DNA from 2 places in the Rossellomorea marisflavi genome. Region 2 is predicted to be linked to the other one. Evidence: riboswitches for the same ligand, from Rfam matches in the RefSeq annotation. Region 2 holds a riboswitch; the other holds the start of a gene.

Region 1 (15,087 bases), 1.6 Mb from region 2:
ATGCACCGGTGACGAGGGCGATGGTGTTTTGTAGTGGTTTCATGGTCAAAATCCCTTCATGTTAGGTGGTTTTGATTCTGGACGGGTCTTGTTTGGTCACATTTTCGGGAAAACAGGATGAAATGGCATACTTTCTTCATTTTTAAATTCCTTATATATCCAATTATATCATTCCACCTCCATTTTCTACCGACTTTTAAACTTTTTCTATCAACTTTGGGAAATTTATTATCAACTTTCGAGATTTTACTTCCAACTTTTTTCGGGCAGGCTTTTTTATTTTCAACTCTTCGAGGTTACTGTCAACTCGGGAACGGTACTTCCAACTTCACACGTATATTACCAACTTCCGCCCACCTAAGACTCCAAATCTTCCAATCCATCACTCCCCCAAACAAAAAAAGCCCCGACCGCTTCATAAAAAAATGAAGCTCCGGGACCGTCCAATGCACCTATTCGATATACGTCACGCTGGCCACATACCCATCATTCGCTTCCTCTGCCTTCAACACCCAGTTGCTTGAGAGCAGCTTCTTCAACTGGATCAGCTCTTCCACGCTGAGGTGCAGTCCTTCAATCCCGTTGTCCAAGTCGGTAAACGGCTTGCGGAATTTCATGCGAAGAAGGTTACGAAGGCCGTTGTAGGTAACGAATTTGATCTGGTAGCCATCATTCAGGATGCTCTCCAGCGCGTGCCGATCCTCGGCGAGTTTCAGCAAAGCATCGAAGTTCCCTTCTGGATCTGCCTCCAACAGTCGCGTTGTATCTCCACTTGCTGCGGCCTCAAGCAGTATCTCATTGGTGATGCCTTTTTCGCGGAGGGATTCGATGGCGTAGGCGTCCATCATCGTGATTTTGTAGGTTGTCATCTATGTATCTCCTATTCTTCTGTTAAGTTAAAAAACGTAGTGCTCGGCCAGTTTGATGAAGGCTTTGCCCGTGTGAACGAGTGCGCGTTCGTCGATGTCGAAGCGCGGGTGGTGATGGGAGTACTGGGTTGCCAGGTCATCCGTCCGGGATCCGACTCGGAAGAAGGTACCGGGCTTTTCCTGAAGGTAATAGGCGAAGTCTTCAGCGCCCATGGTCGGCTCTGACTCGGCCACAGGTCCAAGATCAGCGAAGAGGCGACGGGCAATTTCCGTTTCCTCCGGATGGTTATAGAGGGCCGGGTAGCCACGCAGATAGTCGATGCTGTGCGTCGCCTTGAATCCGGATGTGATGCCGGCGACAATCGAATGGATCTCTTCCTGGACCTGGTCGCGCACTTCGCCTTCGAATGTACGCACTGTGCCTTCGATGGTGACGTTGTCGGGGATCACGTTGAAGGCGGTTCCGGCTTTGAAAATGCCGATGGTGACGACGGCGGATTTCAGGGGATCGACCTTCCTGCTCACGATCTGCTGGAGGGCGTTGACGACGGTCGTGCCGATCACGAGTGGATCGATCGTCGTGTGCGGCCTTGCGCCGTGACCGCCGAGGCCATTGATGTGGATGGCGAATTTATCGACGGCTGCCATGCGGAAGCCTTCTCCGACGCCGTAAGACCCAAGTGGCAAATCCGATGCAAGATGGGCTCCGAATACATGGTCCACTCCTTCAAGCACGCCTTCTTCGATCATGAATTTGGCTCCGCCCGGCGGTGTTTCTTCTGCCGGCTGGAAGAGGAAGATGAGTGTGCCGTTGATGTCTTGTCCATATTGACTCAGCACCTTGGCAACAGACAACAGGGCGGACGTATGCCCGTCATGGCCACATGCGTGCATCACGCCGGGATTCTTGGATTTGTACGGTGCGTCTTTTTCATCCGTGATCGGCAAGGCATCGAAGTCGGCCCGGAAGGCGATCGTCTTGCCCGGCTTCGCCCCGCGGAGCGTGCCGGTGATGCCGTTGCCGCCGATTCCGGTCTTCACCTCAAGCCCGAACTCACGCAGATTTCTTTCGATGAAGCGAGCGGTTTCGGTTTCCTGGAAGGATAGCTCGGGATTCTCGTGGAGATGCCGCCTCCAGCTTCGTGTTTCTTCAAAGTTTCCTTCAAGTTCTGTATACATCTCTTGTCTCGTCATGCTCTTCCTCCTTCTCTTCATAAAAAAAGACCTCTCCAAGAGGCCTCTTTCATCAGCCTCTTATCGTTCAGACGCACTGTCTGCTGGATTTGGCACCGTGGATCCGGTTGCCGAGGCTTCATGGGGCCAGTCCCTCCGCCTCTCTTCATAAGAGCATTGCACTATTCAGTTGAGTTCTTTCAGGACCCGGTCGATCGCATCCCTCAGCTTTGAAAGGGTCGGGTAGTCTTCCAGTTTCATATAGAAGGTTTTTGAGAAGGTCTTCACATTGAAAAACAGAGTCCAGTAGGCCTCTTCCTCAAGTTCGGCTTTCTGCTTCTCTAGCATCTCAGGAAGTTTTTCCACCAGCGTTATGACTTCCCCCTCATCCATCCCCTGCCAGATCATCTGAAGGATCGGGACGAGGAGCCGCTCATCTTCATCATGGATATAGGCATGGTGTGACACCAACACCTTTTCCCATAGTGCCTTCAGCAGGACCGGGAACATATCCTGATCGACTTTTGGGTTCAGCACGAGCTCATCCACCATGTCTGCTGCGTGGGCGACACTGTGGGCCCATCCCTTTTCCTCGACGAAGCCGCGCACGTCCTGTTCCTGCTCCAGGTATTCCACCGTGATATCGGCTGCTTCCTGGATCTTATCCTCTGATAAGAAATCGGCCTCTTTGTCCCGTCCAAGGACGAGTGCCATGAGGAGGGTCGTGAAGGCGCGCGTGAAGACGGAATCCGTCCCTTCCTCACCGATCCCCTTCATAAGAAGATGATCCATGGAAAGGTCGAGGAGATCCTTCAGGACTTCGGTATGGAGTCTGTCTTCCTCAATGATCAATCGGTAAAAGGTGGTGTAAATCAATTTGTCTCGGAGAACGGGATCCGGCGTCCCGATATGCTCCACCATGGCCAGGAGTACGTCCAGTTGTTTCCCTTCTTCGACATCCCCTTGCTGCAGAAGTGACTTTAATTCTGCTTCAGGTAAGAAGGTTTGACCTGTTACATCGCTCATTCGATTCTCTTGCCCCTTTGTGATCGTATTGCAGTCGAAGGACTGTTCTCTATCTCTACTTTTCTTTCCATACAATACCCAGGACATGTTCCGTTGAAACTGTTCCGCGTCTGTATGTGCCATTACTATTATTCATCGGCTAATCAGCACAGGTGTTTAGCAGAACGATGGTAAATTTACACAAATTCATTCACAGCATCCTCTTCCGACCAAACCTTGATTCCATGTCTTCTCAAGAGTGCGGTTGTCACACCTTCCCCGGGAATCTTCTCTCCGGAAAAATCCCCATTGTAGATCATGGAGCTGCCGCAGGAAGGACTGTTTTCCTTCAAGACGATCTCCGTCGCCCCCATCTTCCGGCAAATGGCGAGGGTCTCAGCAGCACCGGCTACATATTGATCCGTCACATCCGCTCCTGAACGGTCCAGCACGCGAGCCGTACCGTCGAGCACATCCTCACCCGTACCGCCCTGGATCTCGGCAGGCTCACGCGGGGTTTGGAATCCACCCAGAATCTCAGGGCAGACCGTGACGGCCTTACCCGAACTGACCATCTCTCCGATCACGTCTTCGAGGCAATCCGTCCCATTGTATCGTACCTTCATGCCTGCAAGACATGCGCTTACCACCAGCATGCCTGAACGCCCCCTTATGAACAACTATTCAATTCTTATTATTTCAAATTTTCAACCTTTGTACAACAAAAATAAAACTTTTGCCAATATCAGTCATAATGTCTCATGATGGGTGCAGAATCGACAGACCCCTTCACTTGCTAAACCTTCCGACCCGCGTTATACTTGCACCTTTGATTCTTAACGACAACTCAGAGGAGGCTGACAAGATGGAAAACTTTACGTATCATAATCCAACGAAACTGATTTTCGGAAAAAATCAGGTCAATGCATTGACGGACTTGATCCCCCAGTACGGAAAGAACGTCCTGCTTGTATACGGAGGCGGAAGCATCAAGCGCAACGGCCTGTATGATCAGGTGCTGGACATCCTGAAGAACCTTGACGTGAACGTATCCGAGCTTGCAGGGGTCGAACCGAACCCGCGTCTATCCACGGTCCGGAAAGGAATCGACATCTGCCGTGAGGAGAACATCGACTTCATGCTCGCCGTCGGTGGAGGAAGCGTGATCGACTGCACGAAAGCCATCGCTGCTGGTGCAAAGTATGACGGCGACGTCTGGGACATCATCAATAAGCAGGTCATCGCTCAGGATGCCCTTCCGTTCGGGACCGTGCTGACCCTTGCCGCAACCGGATCTGAAATGAACCCGGACTCTGTCATCACCAACTGGGAGACGAACGAGAAGTATGTATGGGGTAGCCCAGGCGTGACTCACCCTGCCTTCTCCATCCTTGATCCGGTCAATACGATGTCGGTTCCACGCGACCAGACGATCTACGGCATGGTGGACATGATGAGCCACGTGTTCGAACAGTACTTCCACAATGTAGCAAACACGCCGCTCCAGGACAATTTATGCTATTCGGTCCTTCAGACTGTGATCGAAACAGCGCCGAAACTCCTTGACGACCTCGAGAGCTACGAGAACCGCGAAACGATCCTGTACTCAGGTACCATCGCCCTGAACGGTACTCTTCAAATGGGCTACTTCGGCGACTGGGCGTCCCATACGATCGAACACGCCGTGTCGGCCGTATACGATATCCCCCATGCCGGCGGACTGGCGATCCTGTTCCCGAACTGGATGCGCCACGTCATCGACCATGATCCGGTCCGCATGAAGCGCCTCATGCTCAGCATGTTCGATATCGAGACGGAAGGACGCAGCGACAAAGATATCGCCCTTGAAGGTGTCGAGAAACTGAGCGCGTTCTGGACCAGTCTCGGAGCGCCATCCAGACTCGCCGACTACAACATCGGCGAAGACCGCCTCGACGAAATCGCCGGCATCGCCGCCCGCGAAATGGAATACGGAGGCTTCGGTAACTTCAAGAAACTCGGAAAAGAAGACATCCTTTCCATCCTGAAGGCTTCCCTATAAAACAACGAAAGCCCTGTCCGCGTGTGGACAGGGCTTTTTGTCAGGAAATCCAGAAAAAATCCGTGACGTACAGGATCATCATGAAAGATAGCAAATACGCTACGCTCAGCAGTACGCGGATATATTCCTTTCGTTGCTCGGAATACTTCCACTCCATATACGCGCGACACAACTCAGGAATCGTTATGCTCGCGAACATCGCAAACAGCAGCACGAACCATAACGACTCATCACCGCCCTGAAGGATCATCACCCATATGAACGAGGACATGAGAATACCCAAACTGACCCAGCACATTATCTTATGCCATTTCCAGTGCGTCTCGTTGTAAAAAGTGGGAAACTTCCTCCGACTCTCGAGATGGAGCCATTTCCCCAGCGCCCACTGCAACACCATGTACAGCGCCGCAAATACGAACAACACGAGCAGTACCAAAGCCATACTCGCCATCGAACAGCCTCCTTGATCAACACATGATGAGCTCAACCAACAAGCATCCTACCAAAATGGATGAGAGGTGAAACTCCATCCATGTATATTCGCCTGCCCCTTGCCTCGCCACGGCACCCGTCAAATTAGCAGAGACCCGTTATGGCTCAAGGTTGATGAACCGTATTGAAAAAGAGTACATGTCCGACAGCTTCCTCGGCCTTCATACCAGCCCGAAGAGGTTGGTGACGTAAATTGTCAACAGAAATACCAGTACATACCCTGCTGATGCCAGCACCCGAATATATTCCCTTCGCTGCTCTGAGTACTTCCATTCCATGTAGGCAGTGCATAGCTCTTGAAAGAACACTCCCGCAAAGTTCGAAACCAGGATAACCTTCCAAAATGATTCATCGACTCCTCGACTGATGCCCCACATACATCCCACTGCAATGATCAACGCAGATACTAAACGCACCCTAAGGTCCCATTTTTTATGCGTTTCATTGTGAAACGTCCGGTAATGCCTCCTCTTCCCAAGATGGAGCCATTTCCCCAACGCCCATTGCAGAAGATAATACACTCCCAAAAACACTCCCAATATGACGATAAGCCAGATCCATGTATCCATATAATTCCCCTTCTCCCTTTGGTTGATCGTTCATCACGATCTAGCGAACCGCCCAATAAAAGTTCGTAGCGAATGCCGTGATAAAGAATACAACCATGTAGCTCATGGTAATGATCATACGGATATACTCTTTACTCCCATCAGAATATTTCCATTCCCAGTACACCCGTAGTGCGTTCTGAAGGATGATACAGACGATGAAGACGTAAGGCAGCATATCTCGCATCACCCCACCGTCCACAGACATCATAAAACTGATCAGAATGATGAACATCAACACACCACTTGTTTTGACTTCCAAATCCTTATGCTGTTCGTTGTGATACCCCTTCTTCTTTTTTTCAATCTTAAGCCATTTACCCAGCGCCCATTCCAAAAGGATATAAGTTGCTATGAACACGCCAAGGACAATGAGCATCCTTGTACCGTTTTCCATTTGTAACACTCCTTACAGTATGCTTGTAGATAGAATCGCAATGAAAAGGGTCAGGCCGAATGCCATGTATCCTGTTTCGATAAGCGATCGTATGTATTCGTTGCGCTCCTCTGAATACTTCCAATCCATATACGCCTCGAACAACTCTTGGAGAATGAGTCCGATCAAGACCAGAATACATACGTATGCAGGGTTGAGATCATAGTAATAGGAAACACCTAATACAACCATCACAATCACCAGAATTATCCTTCTGACTCGCTTATTCCATTGCCTGTGGGTTTCGTTATAGTGATGGTTCTTCTTCTTACCGAGATGCAGCTTCCTTTTCAGGATCCTTCCTAAAATGAAAGATCCTATATGATAAACAAAGAAAAATGCTAAAAAAAACAGGATTACATTCATTTTCTCTCCTCCTACCCCAGAAAAACCCCTATAGCCGTTGCAGCCAGCAGGCTCACAAACACCGACACGCCCCAGTCCACTCCCCGTCGCATGTTGAGCAGCATATTCAACGTCCCACTTATGGCAAAACAAATGACAAATCCGAGTAGAAATGCCATCACGCTTCACCGACCGTAAGCGGCTTCCCGGGAACTGGGGATGACAGATTCATCATCGTATAGGGCTCGCCGTATTCCATGGCAGCGTCGATGAAATCTTCGAGTTCTGCATTGGTTCCCGTGACCAGCTTCACGAGGTAACTGTATTCCCCTGTAAGCCGGTGGCATTCCATCACATCGGCGTGCTCCCTGCAGAAGGAGCGGAATGCTTTGCAGCGATGCGTCTTCATAAGGATGAACGCCTTGACGGTCTTGCCTACCCGGTCAGGATCGACCTTTGCATGATATCCCGTGATGACTCCCTGCTCCTCAAGGCGCATCACCCTCTCCTTCACCGCCGGTACCGACAGCGACACCCGCCTCCCGAGTTCGGTCATCGACAGCCGCCCGTCCTGCTGTAGTTCTTCCATGATCTGACGATTGATTTCGTCCATGATTCGCTCCCACCTTATCTTTTAAGTCCGATCGCCATTTCTTCCGTTGTTTTTACGGCGTTCCGACGTATTTTCCTTCATGATAGCATAGTCCCGCCTATCTTTTTCCAATAAACTGAATACTAGAATGAAAGAATAGGAGTGATTGGACATGGAACATTGTTTAGCGTGTGAAAAGAAGATGGATGAGGGAGCTTACCATTGCTCTCATGACTGCACCTTTTGCAGTGAATGTACGGAGAGCTTCAAAAGCGTCTGTCCGAACTGCGGTGGAACGCTGGTGCCGAAGGTGAAGCGTGCCCTGCTCCTTATCGATGTGCAGCAGGCGTTCCTCCACCCGCAGTGGGGACCGCGGAATAACCCCCATGCGGAGGAAGAGATGCTGTTTGTTTTGAATGAATGGAGGCGCCTCGGCTGGGAGGTCATCCACATCCGGCACCGGTCGCTTCATCCGGAGTCCATTTTCCATTCTTCGAAGGAAGGCTTCCGCTTTAAAGAAGGCTTCGACCCGATCCCCGGTGAGACCGTGCTCGAGAAAGGTGTGAACAGTGCCTTCATCGGAACGGGACTTGAGGAACACCTTAGTCACCTCGGAATCACAGAAGTGGTGATCGCCGGCTTGACGACACCACACTGCATCTCCACGTCGGCAAGGATGAGCGGCAATCTCGGATTCACGACCTTCGTGCTATCCGATGCAACGGCTGCCTTCGATCTTGTCGATCCCGAGGGCCGCACCCTGGATGCTACACTCGTTCACGACGTATCCCTCGCCACCCTTCACGGTGAGTTTGCCACCGTAGTAAAGACAACCGATTATGTTAGAGCTCTTTTTCCAGACAATAGTGGGGCTTCCCTCCAATGTCCACTTCCTTAAAGGAGTGAAAGCCCTTCTTCATCCAAAATGCCAGTCCCGCCTCGTTCGAAGCGTGGACGGCCAAACGGAGGCGGCTCCTGCCGCTTCTCCCGACAAGCGCTTCCAATTCCCCGTACGCTTCATGGGCGACCCCCGTCCCCTGATGGGCACGGTGGACGACGAAGAGGCTGATCCAAGCCTCTGAATCGGACGGATTCTGGAGGCAATAATCAATGACCGCCACGTATCGGCGGTCTTTTTTCACCAGAAGGCGCCTCACTCCCCGGCGTTCGCATTCCTGGAACTCTGATTCCACTTCATCAAACCCGATTGTTTCCCGGTCCCTGGCCAGAAAATTGAAGGCGGGATTGGAATTCATGATCTCCACCTCGGCCTTCATCTTCTTCCGCATCCGACTGTTCGGCTCAAACTCGAGCATGCTGCTCCATCTCTTTGATGACACGGATCAGCTTCTGGGCAGCCTGAGCAAGATCCTCTTCTTGCGCCGGCTCTCCCTCCTCAGAGAAGAACTCGGCAAAATCCTGTCCTTCAAAACGAGGGATCACATGCATATGATAATGGTCGAGGTCGTTGAATCCCCCGCCGTTTTGGATGATCGTGATGCCATCAGGATTGAACGCCGCCTTTACAGCTTTAGAAAGGAAGCGCGACGCTTCCATGATTTCGATGGCCATCTTCGGATCAAGCTCCTCCACCTCTGCCGCGTGCTGCTTTGGAAGGATCATGACATGACCCGGATTGAACGACATATAGTCAAGGATGCATGTAAGGGTGGCTGTTTCGTACACCACATGGACGTTCTCTTGTTTCTTGGCCAATCTGCAGCCTATACAATTCATGGTCGTTCACTCCTTTTTAGGTTTATTTTACCATATGAGTGGAATAAGACTCTAGGATAGATTTGTACTCAGGTGAAACCAGCGTGTATGTTCACCCGTATCGATTACGAGAGGTGTTTAGCATGGACCTGCAAAAATATGAACATGATCCCGTTTTTATATTCCATAAGTCGTGGTGGACCGATGAAGGATATGTGCAAAGCGGCTTGGATCGTGAAACCAATGAAAAAATTGAGCGTCTGGTTCCCTTCAGTGATATAAAAGAAGTCCTGATTGGGCCAGCCTGGATCAGGATGCACGCGAGATCAAGGGATAGTTCGGGAAAGAAAAAAAATCTGTACAGGCAAGGACTTCGACTGGTATTCAGAGTGGAAAGCAACGGGGATATTACCTACCTTTCCTTTCTGTCGGAAACCAAAAAAGACGTTGACTCCTGGATCCAACGTATACATACTCACGCTATTCCAGCTTATGTGACCGATCTTGACCTGCATGATGCGAAACGGGAGGATTTCGACTTTCATTATGAATCGATTATCCGGCAACCCCTTCATGAGGCTGGCCTTGATTTCCCCGAACGGGTTGATATGAAAAATGAAGAATTCGCACCGCCTCAATGGAAACCCGATTCTTTTTACAAACGAAAGGAGCGGGAGGAAGAGCGATCCATGGACAGGATGAAGAAAGTCCGCCTTATCGTCTTCATCGGTACATTCCTGACGGCTCTGATCTGGCTTCCTCACTGGCGACTTGATGAGGACGTGAATTCCATGTTTCTTGTGCTTGGCATCCTGGTCCTTTTATTCCCGACCTATCTGCACAATGCCTGGAAGCCTGTTCAATCGCTCCTTGATACGGTGATGGTCGGGGTGGCCTTATTTGGAGGACTGACGACGGCGAATCTGTACACCCCCATCACGGCAGCGCACTATTCCAGTATATGGACGACCCTCCTGATCTTCGCGGTCTTTCATAACGGCGCTTTCTTCCTGAGCCGTTTCGGGAATAAAAGGGCAATCCGCCCCGGCAGAAAACGATAAACCAAAAAGACGACCCCACATTGGAGTCGTCTTTTTGTTCATCGGACGATGAAGTAATTGATGAAGAGTGCCACTGACAGCAGCAATCCGAAGAATGTGTTCGTCTGGGCGGTCGCTTTCATGGCAAGTCCCGAATGGGCAGGTCCGCCTTTTCCGAGGAAGGATTTAATGGCTTGGACCGGTTTCGGGATGCTCAGGAAGACGAGCAGGACCCACGGGCTGACGGTGCCGGCGATGATGAGGCCGATCAGCCACGCATAGGAGACGAAGAACGAGAAGCCGAGGAAATAGACGGCTTTTTTGTGACCCATGAGGATCGCAAGCGTCTTCCGTCCACCGATCGTGTCTTCTTCAATATCCCGGATATTGTTGGACAGGTTGATGGCTCCGACCAGGATCGCGATCGGGATCGAGATCAGGATCGTCGTCTGATCGACGGTTCCTGTCTGGATGAAGAATGCGATCAGGACGAAGGCTGCTCCCATGCTGACGCCTGAGAACAGCTCACCGAATGGCGTGTAGGCAATCGGCAGCGGGCCTCCTGTATATAGGTAGCCGATGAGCATCCCGCCGATTCCGATGGCGGCAAGCCACCAGCTGCTGTTGGCGCAGATATAGATTCCGGCAAGGACAGCCAGCGTATAGCAGGTAAGGGCCATCTGAAGGACCGTCCTCGGCTTCATGCCGTGGCGGACGATGGCGCCCCCGATTCCGACCGAGTCTTCCGTGTCGAGCCCACGTTTGAAATCGTAATATTCATTGAATAAGTTCGTGGCAATCTGCAGGCACAGACACGCGAAAAGCATCGCTAGGAACATCCAGACGCTGATGTTCGTCTCGTACATGGCGGAAACCGTTCCGATGAATACCGGGACGAAGGATGCAGTCAGGGTGTGGGGACGGGTCAGCTGCCAAAGGATGCTGGCTTTGCTGGGCGTCTCTATCGTTTGGTGCGATTGTTTCATCTAATCATCCTTTCATGCAAGGTTAAATATACTGCTGTTGGACCCGATTTGTCCATGCGCATGCTTCAGCATGGCAAATAGAAGTTCGCGCCTCATGCGTGACTCCTGGTTCAGGCCTCATTCAGTTATATTTCTCCTTCTCTTCTTATCTTAATCTCTCCGTGGTGCTTTCACAAGAGCTCAAAGACAAGTAGAAGGCAGGAATTCGACCTTTTTTTCAATCCCCGAAATCCGGGTGATTGAAGAATTCGGTAAAAAGGCGTATAATGGAGAGGATTTAGTACCTGGTCATAATATATGGTGTAAACACAATTCATGAAAAAGGTGGTCCTTCTTTTGAACCAATCACGCGCACGTATCACGGCAATCGGAACGTATGTGCCTGAGAAAAAACTGACAAACGCAGACCTTGAGAAAATGGTGGACACGACTGATGAATGGATCGTCCAGCGCACCGGCATGCATGAACGCCGCGTTGCAGCCGATGATCAATTCGCTTCCCATCTTGCCTTCGGGGCCGTCCAGAACCTGATTGACGGGTACGGAAAAGATCTGAGCGACGTCGACTGCATCATCGTGGCGACGACCACGCCGGATCATGCCTTCCCGAGTGTTGCCTGCCTGATCCAGAATCACTTCGACATACCTGCAACCGGTGCCTTCGATCTGAATGCCACCTGTGCCGGCTTCACCTATTCCCTGCATGTGGCCAACAACATGGTATCAAGCGGGATCCATAAAAAAATCCTCGTTGTCGCGTCTGAAACGCTGACGAAGGTGACGGACTATACAGACCGCTCGACCTGCATACTTTTCGGAGACGCTGCTGCTGCCATGCTCGTCGAATATGATGAAGAGAACCCAAGCTTCCTCGCGAGCCACATGGGCGCAAACGGAGCCGGCGGAGCCCACGTATACCGCCGTACATTCGCTCCTACTCTTCACGGACAGGAGCTTGATCCATCCGGGAAGATGGTACAGAACGGACGCGAAGTCTATAAGTGGGCAACGCGCACGATCCCAGGCGGCGTAGAAGAGCTTCTGACGAAATCCGGCATCGAGCGGGACAAGCTTGACTGGTTCATCCCTCACAGCGCAAACCTCCGCATGGTGGAGTCGATCTGTGACAAAGCCGGGATCAATGTCGACAATACCCTGACAAGCATGCAGTACTTCGGCAACACTTCTTCTGCTTCGATCCCCCTTGCCATCCATAAAGGGATCAAAGAAGGAAAAGTGAACGATGGCGACACGATGCTTCTGTACGGATTCGGTGGCGGACTTACCCATCTCGGACTCGTATTGAACTGGAGTCCCGACAGTCCAAAGGCATGAGGGACGTCCGGAGCATCCTGCCTCACCGGTTCCCCTTCCTCCTGATTGATAAGATCACGGAAGTGGAAGAAGGAAAACGGGCGGTGGGCGTGAAACTCATTTCACAACATGATTGTGAAGGGTCACCGGACGGCGCCTTCCCCCGCGGGTTCATCCTTGAGGCCATGGCCCAGATGAGCGGAGCCGCGCTCCATTCCGAGAGCCGGAGCAACGGCCTTGGCATGCTTGCCGGCATCGATAACTGCCGGTTTTACCAGGACGTCTTTGCCGGTGACCGGCTGACTCTTACAATCGACATCACACGGAATAAAGGAAGGATCGTGAAAGGGAGAGGTACGGCGGCCATCGACAGCAGGATCGTCTGTGAAGCCGACCTCCTGTTCGCCTTCCAATCCATCACGTAACAATCGAGACAAGCGATCTGCTTGTCTCTTTTTTTATGCCAATCCACTTACTGAATTGGAAAACAACTATAGGTAATAGTAATATTTATATATTTACTTTCAAGACAGTTGACTATACACTATGAAAAGTAATTTATTGAATTGTTTAATAATTCGGTTTTTGGAGGTTGGGCATGAGCTTATTCAGAAAGAAACTCATCACAGAAAGCAATACCGGTTCCCTCAATCGCGTACTAGGAGCAGTCGATCTGACCATGCTCGGAGTCGGGGCCATCATCGGGACCGGAGTCTTCGTCCTCACGGGCGTGGCATCAGCGAAATACGCAGGTCCAGCACTCATCCTATCGTTTATCATTGCAGGCCTTGCCTGTGTATTCGCCGCCCTCTGCTATTCAGAGTTTGCCTCCATGATCCCGCAATCAGGGAGCGCCTATACGTACAGCTATGTCGCCTTCGGGGAAATCTTCGCTTGGATTCTCGGCTGGGACCTCGTCCTTGAATACGGCCTTGCTTCCTCCGCTGTGGCAAGCGGCTGGTCGGGCTACTTCCAGAGCCTCCTGTCCGGTTTCGGGATCCATCTCCCTCACGCCCTGACGTCGGCATTCGATCCCGGCAACGGTACGTATCTTGATCTATCGGCCGTCATCATCGTCCTTCTCGTCACCCTTCTACTATCACGGGGTGTAAAGGAGTCGGCCAAGTTCAATGCCATCATGGTCATCGTGAAGGTGGCCGTCGTCCTGCTATTCATCGCCGTTGGCGTGTGGTACGTGGAGCCTTCCAACTGGCAGCCGTTCATGCCATTCGGCTTCTCGGGTGTCGTTTCGGGCGCTGCGGTCGTCGTCTTCGCCTACTTCGGTTTCGATGCGGTATCCACTGCCGCCGAGGAAGTGAAGAACCCCCAGCGGAACCTGCCGATCGGCATCATCTCGGCCCTTGTCATCTGCACCGTCATCTATATCGTTGTATCGCTCATCCTGACAGGGATCGTGCCTTACAGCATGCTGAATGTGAAAGACCCCGTCGCCTTCGCCCTGCAGTTCATCCACCAGGACTGGGCAGCCGGATTCATTTCCCTTGGCGCCATCGTCGGGATCACCACCGTCCTCATCGTCATGATGTTCGGACAGACCCGACTGTTCTATGCCATGAGCCGTGACGGTCTGCTTCCCCAGAAGCTTTCGAGCGTCAGCCCGAAAACGAAGGTTCCCCTTCCGAGTACATGGACGACCGGGATCCTCGTTGCCCTGTTCGCCGGTCTTGTCCCTCTGGATAAGCTTGCGGAACTGACGAGCATCGGGACCCTGTTCGCGTTTGCCACGGTGTCACTAGGTGTCGCCGTCCTCAGGAAGACGCGTCCGGAGATCAAGCGTGGCTTCAAAACACCATGGGTACCGGTCATCCCGGCGCTCGCGGTCATCTTCTGCGTGTACCTCATGCTCCAGCTGTCGGCATTCACGTGGAAGGGCTTCGCCGTCTGGCTCGTACTGGGGCTGATCTTCTACTTCAGCTACGGTTACCGCCACAGTAAATTGAATCGATGAGCATAAGAAAAGGGAGCCGTCACAACCGGCTCCCTTTTCTATGTATAATCTTTCCCTAGGTAATGGGAGCGAATCAGGCTCCCATCGACCTCTCCGGACAAATCAATGAAGTACTCCGATTGCCACGCCTGGGTCTTCCTCGCCGTCGGGTTCAATCCGGTCACCCAATCGGGGTAGACACGCATGGCCATTTTCCCTTTTGAGCTGCCGGTCGTAACGATCCCTTTCGACGCCATCACCTCTTTCGGGAAAACGAACTGCCCTTTCTTTCCTTGGTCCAGGACGGTGATGATGAGACGATCCGTACATTCCTCCAACGTATATGGACGGTTCCGGTCATCGTCTCCCTTTCTCCAAAAGACAGTGAAATAACCCTTTTTGTTGGGTGTTTTCCTGGCGCGCCTGCTCCTGTAGGTCCGATCATCCAGAGTCAAAACGAAGCCTTCATATTCCAGGTTCTGATCTTCCATCTCGAACCCATTCCTATGTGGAAGATCGGCC
Region 2 (15,087 bases):
CAAGCGTCATGAGGACGGTGGAACACAGGGCGAAAAAGATCCCGTGTACAAAACGCAATACCATCAACAGGAAGAAGCTGTTGACGAACGGATAAACGAATGTAAAGATACAAAATAAAAAAATGCCGGCGAGAAGTACTTTTCTCTTACCGAACACCTCAAGGATCTTACCTGCAAATAAACGGACGATGATAGCTGCAATCAAGAAAATCGTTGTCACAAGTCCTGCCTGTCCTTCATTTCCTTGAAGATCATCCAGCACATATACCGGTAGTATGGTCAACAACGAGTAAAAGACAAGGAACATAAAGAAGTTATTAATGACGGTCATGATGAATGGCCGCGTCCAGATTGGCTTATTCATAACATTTCTCCTAACTGTTATTTAGTTTACTAACTTAATTAATGTCATGCTAATTATAACGCGGATTTGTGAATTTGTAAACATAGTTGCCATGACAACTACTTATGTCTATGATAAAATTACCCTTCCTCATCCACATTTACGTTATGATAGAGGCAAGAATCTACTTTTAGCAGGTGATGAAAAATGAACACGACTTTTGATGAATCCATCGGTTTGAATACGAGTCACACGATCCGGAACGTCATCCGGTATCTTACCGTCCATTTGAAGGAATTTGATCTTACGCCGGAACAGTGGACCGTACTGAAACGCCTGGCAGCCAACGATGGGATCAGCCAGAAAGCATTGGCTGAGCTTGCCGACAAGGACCAGCCTACCGTCACTAGAATCCTCGATATCCTTGAACGCAAAAATCTGATTACGAAGAAAAAGAATGTCGACGATCGCCGCTCCTTCTTGATCCACATCACGGATAAAGGGAAAAACGTGAAGCAGGAACTGACTCCTTTCATTGAGGATGTATTTGAAAATCAGATTTTAAAAGGGATTCCTGAAGAGAAGTTAGAAGTGTATAAAGAAGTCCTTCAACTCATCAATCAGAATATGAGGGACAGGACGGACTGAATGAGGAGGCGGAACCTTGAAGAAAATACCTGTTGCCCTGCAGCTGTTTACGCTGAGGGAGGAAGTGGACAAGGATTTCAAAGGTACATTGAGAAAAGTGGCTGAGATGGGGTTCGACGGAGTCGAGCTTGCAGGTCACGGTGGGCTGGATATCCTGGAGGTTAAGGAGGCACTTCAATCCTGTGGACTGCAGGCCATTTCCAGCCATGTGCCCCTCGCAGATCTGCGGAATGATCTGAAGAAGGTCTTGGAGGAGCAATTGGAGCTCGGTGTGAAATTCATTGTATGCCCATACCTGACTGAAGAAGAGCGTGACTATGCGCTTTTGATCTCAGACTTGAATGCCATTGGCAAACGCTGTCACGAAGCCGGCCTCACCCTTTGCTATCACCATCATGATTTCGAAGTGCTGACAGAATATAATGGACGCCCTGCCCTTTCTTCCATATTGGAAGAAACGAGCGTAAAGGCGGAGCTCGATGTATACTGGCTGACATATGCCGGGGAAAATCCGGCCAAGTGGATCGAACGCTACCATCCTCCCCTTGTTCACTTAAAGGATATGACCACTGATGGGGAACGCTTCTTCGCGGAACTGGGAACTGGTGGTGTTGACCTGGAGCCTGTCTTCGCCTTAGAGGAAAGCGCTAACATCCATTGGTGGATCGTTGAACAGGATGCCTCGAAGACGAGCCCCATCGAAAGCGTGAGGAAAAGCATGGATTATTTAAAACAGATTGGATTGGCCTAACGAAGAAAGAATTCTGCTTGCACTCCGGCAGGGTTCTTTCTTCGTTAGGCCAGATCTCCTCCAATTAAAAAAAGACCCGCACCTCGGGGGCAGGGTCAAACTTCCTGTCTGTATCTTACTTGATCAATGCCACGATTTTTCCTTTTACATGTCGTTCGGAAAGACGTTTGAGGGCGGCTGGTACTTCTTCCAAGCTCACCGTTTCTCCTAGCATGGGATCAATCTTACCGCTTGCCACAAGGTCAAGCAGGTCATCGCCGATGGTCGCGAAATCTTTTTCGGCGTGACGATCTCCCGCATGATGACCCGCCTGCAGGGCAATTTCATGGACAGACGGTACGATGGAGAATGGTGATACACCAGAAAGGTCAGGTGCCCCGGCGATGTAAGCGATATGCCCCATATAGGCAAGCATGTCCAAGGATTCAGTGGCACTTTGCCTGCTGACGGCATCCACTACGGCGTCTACTCCCCGTCCATCGGTCAGTTCCCGTACCTTCTCCACTACATTTTCCTTTTTGTAGTCGACGACGTAATCCGCTCCAAGGGATTTTACATATTCATGGTTGTGCTCAGACGCCGTGGAGATGACCGTCTTTCCTTGAAGCTTCGCAAGCTGGACGCCGAATCCACCGACGCCGCCTGCTCCTCCGTGGATCAGGATCGTCTGGATGTGATCCAGTGGCAATTTCCGGTGAATGGCCTGGTAAGCTGTGTATCCGGCAGTTGGCAATGCGGCTGCTTCTTCGAATGAAACCGAATCCGGAATGATGGATACCGAGTGAGCTTTTACCGTACTGAATTCAGCAAATGATCCTTTCTTGGTCCAATCTCCGTGATAAAGGACGCGGTCTCCTACTTTTGGATGGTCAACGCCTTCCCCAAGTTCAACCACAACCCCCGCACCGTCAAGACCGAGGATATGAGGATAGCTCCAAGCGGCATTTCCATTGGTACCTGTTTTATAATCAACCGGATTCAATCCTGCCGCATGAATCTCAACCAGGACTTCTCCTTTTCCGGGTGAAGGACGATCCACTTCCTCAACCTTCATCTCTTCCCATTGATTCTTCCCTTCCAACAGCAGTGCTTTCATCTATATTTCCTCCTTTATTTTCATACTATGAACTGATAACTTCTAGGTATATAATATATACTGTCTAACCATACCGCAAGTAGGCACTATTCTGTGCCCCAGTTACCGAATGGAAACCATACAGGGAGGAGAAACACCATGAAAGAACTTCAGCAAGACTACCACTGTGCCATCGATATGGTCATTGAGTTGATCGGAGGAAAGTGGAAAGTATTGATTTTATGGAATCTGAACGAAGGGGACAAACGCTTTAATGAGTTGAGGCGCTCCATCCCGGACATCACCCAGAAGATGCTCACCCAGCAATTACGGGAACTGGAGGCCCATGGTCTTGTGTCCCGTACTGTATTCCAGGAAGTCCCTCCCAGAGTGGAATATGCCACGACTGCCCTCGGCAAAAAGCTTCAGAAAACCCTCTTTGAAATGTGCAGATGGGGAGATGATTATGCAGAGGAAAAGGGCATCAATATGAACCGCTGCTGGACGACGTATGACTTCATGGAGAAACAGACCTGATTCCAGGCTCAAATACATGACAGCATTCAACACTATTTCCCGGGAAAAGGGTTGAATGCTGTTGAAACTAGGCGCGTATGAATGGCAAGGTCATACAGCGGATCCCTCCGCCCCCTTTTTCCAATTCATTCACGTCCACTTCGATGATGCGTAATTGCTTCCGTTTCGGGTGTTCCTTCAGGATGTGCCTGTTCATTTTCGTGGAGACAAGCAAGGTTTCCGGATTCAGGTTCAGGAAATTGATATCCGCTACCGTATGGGACACGTCGTCGGTCCAAAGAATGTCATAACCATGCCGCCTCAGGAAATCCCCAAGCATATAATAATGGGATCCCCCCTCATGGACGACCTGTACAGGCAGGAAACGCATATATCCTTTAGCCAGGATCACGCCTTCACCCACCGCATTGAGATTCATATCCAGATGAAGGGTATCGCCTCTCCTCGGGAGATCGATGATGGCGATTTCACTATAGCCTGCGTCAAACATCTTCCCCTGCACGGCTTCGATGCTTTCGATACTTGTCCTTAGACCCGTATTGACGAGGATTGCGTCTTTATTTAACAGCATAAGATCCCCGTACTCCAGTGCCTTCAGTTCATTGTTATCCTCAATCCGGAAAATATCAGGTTCGAACCATTCACTGAAGAGACGGTGGGAATGCGCATACTCTGGTGCCCTCATCGATGTCCCGGCATCTCCGGGAATCAGACGGTCACGAAACACACAAGCAAGATCCCTCACAAAGATCCTGTTGATGAGTTGACGGCTCAGCGCAGCATCATCCTCCTTCAGATAGTCCGCATAATCAATGACCTTGACACCTTCCGACTCCATCGCTGCCTTCATCGCCTGGAAGTTTTCCAACGCGATCTCGTGATCAACAGGTTTTTCCCACTGCACGTAATCGGCTGTTTTTTGATCGGGAACGTCCAGGGTGGAAGGGGAACATACCAGTACGGTCTTCAATTCACCAAATTCATTTTCACATCTCGGCTGTATCTTATCCATGTCATTGCCTCCATCACTTCATATGCTCATTAGAATCCCCCTTGCATCATCCGAGCATACAAAAAAAGAGACAAGGAACCCTCATCTCTTAGCGGCTTTCAAGCTATTCAAAAATGGACATTTACTAATGGAGGCATCATCATCTCCCAGATAGTATTGCTGCCATTCAAAATTATCTTCCTGACCGTACCACTTCAAACTAGGATGAACCTCTACCTCATCGTACTTCTCAAGGCGATATCTGATGATTTTTTTCATTTTCTGACCAAGGGGTGTTCCTGAATTGATTTCTTCGAACACCCATCGCGGCTGAAAGGCCATCATGAAGTAAGGGAAGTGTCGGCTCTTCCGTTTTTGATGAGCAGGGGTCGCACAGAATGCAAAGTACGACTCTCCGTGATGACAGAATTCCCATGAATGATGGGAGGGATCTTCTGAAATGCCCTCAGGCCATGGTACGGGGTCATCTGCGTGAAGCTGATTCAGCAGCCCCCAGAATCGATCCCTGAATCCATCGACTGTTCCTTCCTTCCATTCAAAGAATACGACCAAGGAGGTAAATGTGCCGGCTGACCTCGACATGCGTGTGTATTCTGACAGCATAGAAGCGAGTTTTCCACCTGCGGCTTCCGGTTCGCCTGAAGCGAAGCCGTACCTTACCATATCTTTTTGAAAGCCTTGAACTCCTGGAACGCAAGGGTATGGCTGATCACGATTTTCCATCATTTCCTTGAAATAATCGTATGCCTCTTGCTCCCATTCTTTCATCGCGTCTCTGTTCCCTTCGATCCATTCACGATTCAGAATCATTGGTGTCCCCCCTCGGAAATACACCACATGATATGTAACGGTCATGAACTGGGTGTCTGTCTAGGAGAACAATACATCCGCTGCACGGATGGCAAAGTAAATGCCGAAGCCGAACATGACCACTCCAGAGAGTATCGAGATGAGACGCAATGCACCCGGACGGACATATTTCTTGGCACCCGTGGCAATGATGGCCATGGTGATATCCCAAATCGTGATTCCGATAAAAATCCCCAGGCTATATAGGAGGACATGACCTGTTCCGTAGGAGGAAGTCGTTTGAGCAAGGATCGAACCGTAAATCCCAAGCCAAAAAATGATGCTGAGGGGATTCGATAGTGCCATGATAAAACCTGTCCATAGCGATTTTCTCTTGGACTCTCCTTCAGCCCCCTGTTGCGGTTGCATCAGTTCATGGGATTTCGCAATACTTTCAATACCCGTGAAGATCAGGATGAACGCACCCGACATCCACAGGATCAATTGGATGATCGGCGTGTCGATGAACGGTGCGAGCCCAAAGTAAATGGCAAGCATGAAGATGGCGTCGGCTCCCATGCCTCCGACGCCTACGAGCCATGAATGCCAAAATCCATAGCGTATCCCCTTGTCCAACTGAGCCGCATTGATTGGCCCCATCGGTGCAGACAAAGATAATCCCAGGAAGATATAACTGAAGAAAATACTCATGAATGCCCACCTTTACCACGTCTTTCTTCCATTGTATTCAGGCTTGTCTTGAAATAGTCGTGGATATTGTGGTGGGGACCTTCTGCTTTGCATGTAATCCTGCGCAGTGTACATACTAAATGGCGAATGACAGTTTCCAGGAGGGATACACAATGGACCAACAGCCTTTCAACCAGCAACACATGCAGGCACCGCCGAATCATGGCGGGCATGAACTATTTGATGCCCACGAAGTGATTGCAGGAATCATCTCCATGCTTGATCAGTATCAAATGTATGAGCCCCACATTCAGGATCCGGCCCTGAAGGACATCCTTCATCGCCAGTCCTCATTTGTGACAACGCTATATAATACCATTGTCGAAAGCTTCTCAACAGGCAGCAAGCCTCAGGTTCCGACACAGGTTTACGAGATGACGCAGGAGCATCAAACCGTTTATGGCATCAAAGCAGGAGCGCCCAAAAAGCCGAATGCGTCTGTACAGGACCTATCGGACAATGGCTTATCCGCTTACATGCTCGGTCAGACCAAGTCCCTCGCCTCCCTTCTTGCCATGACGGCCCTTGAAATGACCAATCCCGTCCTGAGAAGAGTGGTGGCAGATAGCGTGCCGAACTTCATCGAGATGAGCTACGAAACCTTCCTTTATCAGAATAAACATGGGTACTATCAGGTTCCTCAGCTGCAGGCTCAGGACATGGCCCTCATGCTTCAAAGTTATGCCCCTTCCAATCAAACTAAGCATTGATCAAAAAATCCCGTCCTTCGTTTTGAAGGACGGGATTTTTCACATGCCCACCCATCCAGACATATGATGGTTGATAAAAAGGCATGGAGGTGTATTTCGTTGATCCATATTGTCAAGACAGGAGAAACGCTGTATCAGATTGCCACCGATTTCCGTAAGCCACTTAAGACCATCATCGATGCCAATCCCGGTGTGAGCCCGGGAGCGATTTATCCAGGGCAGCCCATTGTCATTCCTGGCATCCCGAATACCCATACCATCCCGTACAGAATCGAGGTTTCAGTGAATAAACGGTGGCTTCGCCTTTATAAAAATGGAACACTGGTGAAGCAATATCCCATAGCAGTAGGAAGGATGCTCCATGAAACCCCGATCGGTGAGTTCATCGTGATCAACAAATCTCCCAATCCAGGTGGTCCATACGGGACGATGTGGATGAGCTTGTCGAAGCAAGGTTATGGCATCCATGGAACCAACGATCCAAGCTCGATTGGAAAAGCGGTATCGGCTGGATGCATCCGGATGCAGAATAAGGACGTGGAGGAGCTGGCAGGAATCATCCCGGTGGGAACACCTGTCATGATCACCCCTTGATCACCTCACGACCCTTTTGGCCCCGGAAGCATCGAGACCGGCAAACGTGTGGAGCACGTCAGCAGCTCTGTAAATATCCTCCGACCCGATAAGGGCCGTTACCTTTTCCGGATCTTCATGGATGGAAGATACATCGATTCCGGAATCACCAAGAGTGGACCTCACCCCGAACCTCAGAATGTCTGAACCCGGTGATTTCACGATGGTCACTTTTGCCTGCTCCACCTTCTTCGAGTATTCCTGGCCAAGATCGCGCAACAGATGCTCGACGTCGCTGCGGTCAGATGCATCCACCGTCAGGGTCAGATCCTGCCCCTTCCAGTGCAAATCGGGTTTCACGTGGATGACTTCGAGGGATTCCTTGAGAAGGGATTCCAACCCGTAAGCGGAATCCTTCATACTGATGGAGGTGACCTCATCTTTGAACGCAACACCGACAGGGCCCCGATCAGTGGTATGAATGTGGTCATCCACGAGTGTTCCCTCGCCTTTGATCAAGCCTGGAAGGATACGGAACGGAATCCTGCTCTTTTTTGAATGAAAGACGGCCCTGGGATGGATGACAGCTGCCCCGGAATCAGCGAGACAGAGAACCTCACGGTAGGTAAGATGTGGGATTCTCGTCGCAGCAGGCACAACCCGGGGATCTGTCGTATAGATCCCATCTACGTCCGTATAGATATCACAGCGCTCCGCACCAAGGGCTGCAGCAAGGGCCGTCGCCGTCGTATCGGAACCTCCCCTTCCAAGGGTCGTGATTTCACCGGCGTCTGTGATTCCCTGGAATCCCGCCACCACAGGGATGATTCCTTTACGGAGCTCATCCTGCACTCGGGATGGGTCGATCTCTTTTATCCTGGCCTTCCCATGGACGCCATCTGTTCTGATGCCCGCTTGTCGCCCAGTAAGAGAAACGGCTTTGAATCCCGCCTCTTGAATCGACAGGGTCAACAGGGCAATGGTGATTTGTTCACCAGTGGATAACAGGAGGTCCATCTCCCGTTTCGGTGGATGGGCCGTGATTTCCCCAGCGAGCTTCGTCAAATGGTCAGTCGTGTCACCCATGGCGGACACGACGACGGCCACTTCTTTCCCCTTTTGCTTCTCACGGATGACATGCTGGGCCATCCGTTTGATTCTTTCCACCGATCCCACTGAAGTGCCTCCGAATTTCTGTACGATGATCTCCACCATGTCCCCTTCTTTCGTAAATAGTTAACGTACCGATGCTTCCCTTTTCAATCTGGACTCAAGGGGAAGTTCCTTCAAGATGGGATAGGGCTGCAGCTTCTCATCCGCTTGCTTTACTGCATTCCATTCTTCTTCACTTCCTCTGATGAAGAGATACAGGTGGCCGCTCAGTGTGATGCGGTCCAACAGATCAAAGCGGTCGACCCATTCAGGCAATGCCTCACCAGAAGTCCTCACCACCCATTCACCATCACGGCCGGAAAGGGATTCGACTCCTATTCTGGCACGCGTCTCGGAAGATGCGTATCTTCCTTCGATCAGAGATAGAAAATCCTCCACCATCGCACTTCCTGTAGGTAATTTACCCGCTCCCGGTCCTGACAGGGTGACCCTTCCCACCAGGCTTCCTTTTACAGACACAACGTTTTCAACATTCTCCACTCCGTAAAAAGGATGAGACTCCTTCACCAGTACCGGCTCCACTACTCCGCTTATGCTTTCTCCGTCCCTTTGAATCGACCCGACATGCTTGAACCGGAGGGAGAAGGATTCAGCGGCCTGCAGCCAATCACTGGTTAGATCTGTGATCCCTTTTTTCGGGACCGCTCCCCAGTCGGGCTGACCATGGAAGGCGGCTCGACTGAGGATCATGAGCTTATAGAAGGCATCCTGTCCTCCTACATCACTGGTGGGATCTGCTTCTGCGTACCCTTTTTCCTGAGCAATAGAAAGGGCCCGCTCGAAGGACAAGCCTTCTTTCCTCATCTGGGAAAGGATGAAATTGGAGGTCCCATTCAATATACCTTGAATATGTGTGATTTCATTCACATTCAGTAGTTGCCTGATGGCCCCGATAATGGGAAGTCCTCCTGCCGTAGTCGCTTCAAATCCGACTGCGACTCCCCGTTCACGTGCCCGTGTCAAAAGGTCCTCACCCTTCGAAGCAAACATCGCCTTATTGGCCGTTACAACATGGATCCCCCGTTCGATGGCCTTGGTGAGATAGGTGTATCCAGGTTCTTCCCCGACAATCGCTTCAAACAAGACATCGATGCCCTCTTCTTCCAGGATTTCGTCAAAGTCCGTCGTGACCTTGATGCTTGGATCAATCTCTCTTTCCTTTGATGGGTCTTTGATCAAGATGGCACGGATCCGCACCTCTTTTCCCGTGATATCCTTGATCCTTTCGCGATGTGTTTCCAGGGCTTCGTATACCCCCTGACCGACGGTTCCGAATCCGAGTAGTGCTACGTGCAATTCTGACATGTTTCTTCCTCCTAAAGGGTTGAATGACTTGGTTGAAAGATGGCAGGGGATACAAAAAAGCCCCCTTCTTATGGTTAAGAAGAGGGCTTATGAGGCAGGCTCCTCCCCTTATCTTCCAGATCACCATCGATCTGTAGGAATTGGCACCTTTCATGATTGCAGGTTGCCGGGCTTCATCGGGCCTATTCCCTCCGCCGCTCTAGATAAGAGTGTGTGTTTTTCTGGTTTGTTCAGTCAATAAGTATGAGTAGGATTATATAGGGGATCAGGGCTTTACGTCAATAGGTTTTTTATCTTTTCTGATAATTAGACTCTTTTCGACCCTTTAAAAGCAGGGCTAAAAAAGATTTATTTAAAATACCTCAAAATACGTTTTAACCCGCACACGAAGGGAAACAAATGACTACTCAACACCATTCAGAAAGGATCGGGTTACACCATGTTTAAGAAATTCCTGCCAAATGACGTACAAAAGTACCTGCTCATGTCCAAAAGACAGCGGGCTCACGAAATCCAGCTCACCATCTGGTTCATGCCCTTCCTTTACATCTGCCTGTCCCTGCTGCTTGTGGCATGCACCTTGTTCCTAGATCTGAAAGTAGAGCTGTCTCATTATGTACCAAAGCTCTTCAGCATGAATGCATCGGTCACCAGGACGCTCGTCAGTACCCTGATCGGCGGGGTACTCACTCTGAGTGCCTTTACACTGAACTCCCTTCTCGTCGTCCTTACGACATTCAGCGGACAGTTCTCGCCACGCATGCTGCTGAATTTCATCTCCGATAAAAAGACCCAGCACGCTCTCGGCATCTTCAATGGGAGCTTTGTCTTTGTACTATTCAACTTCCTCTTCATCGGAAGTTCAAAGAAAGAAATGTTCACCGCCGCACCCGTCCTGACCGTCATCGTCGCCTTCATTGCAGCCATCACTTTCATCTTCTTCATCAACCACGCCTCTACGTGGATGCAGGTACATAATATCACCTACAACATGAAGAAGGTATCCGAAGTCATGATCAATCAAACACTGAAAAAAGATCTGGAATGCCACCGGACAAAGGATGATCATCCCCGGTTCGAATTGGACGAAAGCAAGTGCCTGAATGTCAAAGCAAAGGCATCGGGCTACGTACAGCTCATCGACTTCCATTCCATGATCGAGAAAGCCAGGGAGGACGGGATCATCGTACGCCTGCACTTCAAAATCGGCGATTTCGTCCTCTGCGGAAACAACCTTATCTGCCTGTACGGGGCGGATGAAGAAAAAGTCGATGTGGAAAAATACCTGGCTCTTATTGAAATCGGCCACAAGGAAACGGAAATTCAGGATCTTCAAATGGGAATGCACAAACTCGCAGAGGTGGCCATCAAATCCCTCGGCAATGACGACCCGAAAACAGCGTCCAATACGATTCACCAGATTACGGATCTGATGCTCACCATCAATCATCATCTGTCATTCTCCCCTTACTTAATTGACGATGATGAGGATGTCCGGGTCATTCTCGAGATTGAAGACTTTGATTATTACCTGTATCGCGGATTCGGATACGTCAGGCATTATGCCCGGGGCAACCATTTGATCATCACCGATATCGTAAAAGCTCTTTCCCGTCTTTCAGAAACCCTGCCGCGCGAACGGCATCAATGTCTTTGGGACTTCGCCGCCAACACCATCGATCATATAGAAGAATCCGTGATCTATGAACTTGATAAAACCTTCTTGCTCACCGAACTGAAAATCCTTGCCAAGATCACCGGTCATACCGAAGAGTACCAACACATCCACCAAAAATTTTATCCCGATGCCAATCGGAACGTATAACTGATGTTTCTCGTACGAATACAAAAAGAGCCCATTGGAAGCCGTAAAGCCCGCATCCGATGGGGTCTTTTTGTGTAGATCAAGTTATGAATTCTTCACGATTGATCCTTCAAGCTCGTCAATCTCTTTTTCCACGAACGCCACAAGCCCCTTGATCATATCAGCGGAAAAATCAAAAGATAGTCCTGCCGCTTCATACACATCGGATAGAGAAGCCGTATTCCCAAGCCTGAGCGCTTCCTTGTACCCTTCGATTGCCCGATCGGGGTCTTCTTTGTAGATCCGGTAGAGCTGCAAAGCCCCAAGCTGGGCAATGACATATTCGATGTAATAGAAAGGGACCTCAAAAATATGAAGGACAAAGAGCCACGCCTTCTTCTTCACCTCTTCATACCCGCTCCAATCCTCTTCTGATGACAGATAGCTGTCTACGATCCGTCCGTACGCCTCTGATCGCTCCTCCTTAGAATGACCGGGGTTCTCATACATCCAGTGCTGGAACTCATCGACCCTGATTCCTGTCGGGAAGAACTGGATGATGTCCCTGAGCATATCAAGCTTGGCCTGACGCACCTGCTCTTCTGAATAAAAATGATGCCAGTGATCCATGGACAATAACTCCATCCCCATGCTCGCAAGCTCAGCCGATTCCATCGGGGTCGCCCGGTCAAAAGCAAGGGGGAGAGTACGCTTGAAATCATTGTGGATGCAGTGCCCCATTTCATGGATCAGAGTCGTCACATCCCCATGGGTGCCCGAGGCATTCATGAAAATGAACGATAGACCGGAAACAGGTAGCGATTCACAGAATCCTCCCGGGGACTTATTCTTCCTCGTCTCAAGATCCAATAGCCCCTTCGTATCCATCAGGTGGAGAAGTTCAGAAAATCGAGGAGAAATCTCTCCCAATACGCGTCCGGTCTTCTCCACCAGTTCGTCACCTGTCTTGAATGGTCGCAGGGGCTCTTCATCCAGCGGCACGGCCCTATGATCATATGGACGGATGGATTCCACGCCCAACTCTTCTGTTTTTTTGGACAAGATCCTTCCGATTGCCGGCACGACATGTTCACGGATCGAATCCGCCAGTTCCTTGCAATCTTCTGGTGTATAATCGAAGCGATTATATTTCTTGAACATATAATCCCGGTAGTTCGCGAGCCCGCTATTGGCGGCCTTCTGCTCGCGGATCACCATGAGCTCATCCATGATTTCTTGTAGTTCCTCTTCCACCCCACCGAGGGCTCCGAATAGTTGATCGTAGACCTTTTTCCGTTTGGTCCGGTCCGGATCTTCGAGCAGTGGAAACAGTTGGGGAATCGTCAGTTGCTCTCCTTCCCACTCTGCCGTCAGAGCGCCTGTCAGTTCAAAGTATCGTGTGGCCAGACGGTCCTCCTTTATTTCAAGATCAATATTTTCTTCCCTGTAGAGTTCTGCAGCCGTTTGTTTACTCCTGATAAGGCGTCCGTATACTTTTTTATCCAATTCATGTGGACTCGATAACAACTTTTGATCAAGCTGCGCTTCATACCTCTTAAGGAGGGGCAGCACATGCTCCTGATCGAACTGATACGTTTCCTGAACCTCTGTATCCTGATTGTGGGTCTGGAAGTCGATGTAATGGCCATCAAGGGCTTCCCGAAGTTCATCCTGATAATCCGATACCTGTTTCAGCCAGTCTTCTACCTCTTCGGCGTTATGAAACGGAGCCGCCAGAAACTCTTCGAATCTTGTTTTCATCGCTTCTATATTTCTCATATCATGGGTTTCTACATACACCTTTGACATCTTCTCTCCCCCTTTTAACTCTCTTAATTTTACCATTAAAATCCATACACACTCAACTTTTCGGCCGTCCTGGTTTACAAAATGACAGATATGGGAAAAAACAGATCGAAAGAACCAAGTAAAGGTAGTAAAAGGGAAATCATCTTCACTATCACATTTATTCCATTATTAGGATTTATATGGAATCGTTATCCTTATTGATTCCATCTCTCTTCCAAAATCCCAACTTCTTCTTCCTTTTGATGATAAGGACTTTTTTCCTCAATCAAGATCAAGGTGATAGTACCTATTCTTTCATGAGAGAGCAAGCAAAGAATGAATAATGGTGATTGATAGAATTTGGAGATTTCCCTTATACTGTTAAAGGTTCAAACTAGAAAGGAAGTCATAGCATGCAGAAGAAATGGATCTTGGCAGGAACGATCGCCGGTATGCTCGCATTGACCACCGCATGTGGAAACAGCGACACGGCAGCAAAGAAAACAGATGAGGATAAAAAATCCGAACAAAAAGCAGAAAAGAAGGAACAAACCGAGAAAGAGACTTCAGGAGCAAAACTCGAGAAAAAGGATTCCTCTTCCACCCAATCACAATCAGGCTTGATCAATCCTGATCTCGAAGCAAATCTTCCAGACGCCACCCTGGACGTCGTCTATGAAAACGATGAGCCCGGCATAGAATTAATATCAAATAATATGTCCTTCATGGTAGACCGTTATCAAGTCGTTCACGTCAGTCATGCACCTGCTGGTGAGTTCGATGGAGATGAAGCGTATATCGTATCCATGAATGGAAGCATCGATAATCAAACCAATGGAGATCTCTACTTCAACAACCCAGATATCCTCGGAACGGATCAGTTCGATACGCATATGATGAAGCTCGACTACTCAAGGGAAGTCAGGCTGCACCCGGAGATGGACGGAACCGTTGATGATCCCGCCCACTACAAAAAGGGCGAGAAGCAAGAAGGCATACTCGAATACATATTGACGAAAGAGGAATACGAGACCCTCAAGGATGCCAATGTGAAGTTCCGCGTCGCCCAAAGCTCTGCCGATAAGGACTTCTCGGAGAAAGTCAGCGATGAAAAAGTCTTTGATCTTCCCCTATCGGGAGAAAATGCCGAAAAGCAAACGGCTGCTTCAAAGGAATTCTACCCTGACAGCATCCTGAAAGATAATGTGGCAGAAAAAGAGATGCTAGCAAAAAATGAATCCATCGGTAAAACCGAAACCGGTGAGAAGGTGGACGTCACACTCGATGGCGTGCAGTTCACGAAGCTGACGCCTACGGAAAGCTACCAAGATGCCTTCACAGGATTCGGTGACGAAAACATCGTGGCTACCACTGTCAAAGTGACAGTGAAAAACAACACAGATACCGACATTACACTCGACCAGTTCAGCACGTTCCTATCAACCGACAAGGTACAATACCTCGATGAAGGTTCCCTTGCGTTTGATACAGGAAGCATCAAGCCTGGTGAAACCGGTGAGAAGTACCTCGTTTACCTCATGAAGGAAAAGAGCGACTACGGAGAAGCCAAAGATTTTACCTTCCGACTGACCCACCTCACCAATCAAGATGGAAAAGACCTGTTGAAGAACGAGCTCACATTTGATATGCCGAAGTAATGAAAAAAGGCACAAAACGAAAAGGAACCATTTACGGACCAACACGATCAGTATAGGTTCTTAATAAAGCTCATGATTCCCGTGCAAGACTTCGCACTCAGCGGGAAGAGCCTTGGTCTTGGACTCCAATCAACAGCTAGATTAATAGTAATAGTCTTGAAGCAAATAAAT

Evidence for each region. Region 2 has a riboswitch for S-adenosylmethionine ahead of K6T23_RS17615 (homoserine dehydrogenase). Riboswitches for the same ligand answer to the same signal wherever they lie in the genome.
Region 1: it holds a riboswitch for S-adenosylmethionine, as region 2 does, so the genes downstream of both, K6T23_RS03705 (M20 metallopeptidase family protein) here and K6T23_RS17615 (homoserine dehydrogenase) in region 2, are expected to answer to the same signal.

Annotation. Positions count from the first base shown of each region.
Region 1 covers NZ_CP081870.1:702,446-717,532, reverse strand. The annotation lists gene K6T23_RS22150 (SDR family NAD(P)-dependent oxidoreductase) at 1-43, opposite strand, end outside; gene K6T23_RS03710 (hypothetical protein) at 453-869, opposite strand; gene K6T23_RS03705 (M20 metallopeptidase family protein) at 897-2,063, opposite strand; SAM riboswitch class I at 2,121-2,217, opposite strand; gene K6T23_RS03700 (DUF2785 domain-containing protein) at 2,229-3,155, opposite strand; gene K6T23_RS03695 (2-thiouracil desulfurase family protein) at 3,245-3,703, opposite strand; gene K6T23_RS03690 (iron-containing alcohol dehydrogenase) at 3,913-5,088, shown strand; gene K6T23_RS03685 (DUF4181 domain-containing protein) at 5,129-5,539, opposite strand; gene K6T23_RS03680 (DUF4181 domain-containing protein) at 5,742-6,149, opposite strand; gene K6T23_RS03675 (DUF4181 domain-containing protein) at 6,190-6,585, opposite strand; gene K6T23_RS03670 (DUF4181 domain-containing protein) at 6,598-6,990, opposite strand; gene K6T23_RS03665 (hypothetical protein) at 7,002-7,151, opposite strand; gene K6T23_RS03660 (Lrp/AsnC family transcriptional regulator) at 7,148-7,582, opposite strand; gene K6T23_RS03655 (isochorismatase family protein) at 7,734-8,459, shown strand; gene K6T23_RS03650 (GNAT family N-acetyltransferase) at 8,404-8,901, opposite strand; gene K6T23_RS03645 (HIT family protein) at 8,864-9,298, opposite strand; gene K6T23_RS03640 (hypothetical protein) at 9,421-10,338, shown strand; gene K6T23_RS03635 (1,4-dihydroxy-2-naphthoate polyprenyltransferase) at 10,377-11,303, opposite strand; gene K6T23_RS03630 (ketoacyl-ACP synthase III) at 11,640-12,638, shown strand; gene K6T23_RS03625 (ApeP family dehydratase) at 12,635-13,042, shown strand; gene K6T23_RS03620 (branched-chain amino acid transporter BcaP) at 13,216-14,586, shown strand; gene K6T23_RS03615 (MepB family protein) at 14,625-15,087, opposite strand, start outside.
Region 2 covers NZ_CP081870.1:3,354,047-3,369,133, forward strand. The annotation lists gene K6T23_RS17560 (MFS transporter) at 1-364, opposite strand, end outside; gene K6T23_RS17565 (MarR family winged helix-turn-helix transcriptional regulator) at 551-991, shown strand; gene K6T23_RS17570 (sugar phosphate isomerase/epimerase family protein) at 1,008-1,742, shown strand; gene K6T23_RS17575 (zinc-binding dehydrogenase) at 1,858-2,838, opposite strand; gene K6T23_RS17580 (winged helix-turn-helix transcriptional regulator) at 2,977-3,354, shown strand; gene K6T23_RS17585 (arginine deiminase family protein) at 3,422-4,366, opposite strand; gene K6T23_RS17590 (YqcI/YcgG family protein) at 4,448-5,176, opposite strand; gene K6T23_RS17595 (LysE family transporter) at 5,237-5,866, opposite strand; gene K6T23_RS17600 (spore coat protein) at 6,019-6,615, shown strand; gene K6T23_RS17605 (L,D-transpeptidase family protein) at 6,715-7,209, shown strand; gene K6T23_RS17610 (aspartate kinase) at 7,210-8,403, opposite strand; gene K6T23_RS17615 (homoserine dehydrogenase) at 8,425-9,666, opposite strand; SAM riboswitch class I at 9,772-9,876, opposite strand; gene K6T23_RS17620 (DUF2254 domain-containing protein) at 10,106-11,491, shown strand; gene K6T23_RS17625 (M3 family oligoendopeptidase) at 11,576-13,279, opposite strand; gene K6T23_RS17630 (DUF5068 domain-containing protein) at 13,672-14,916, shown strand.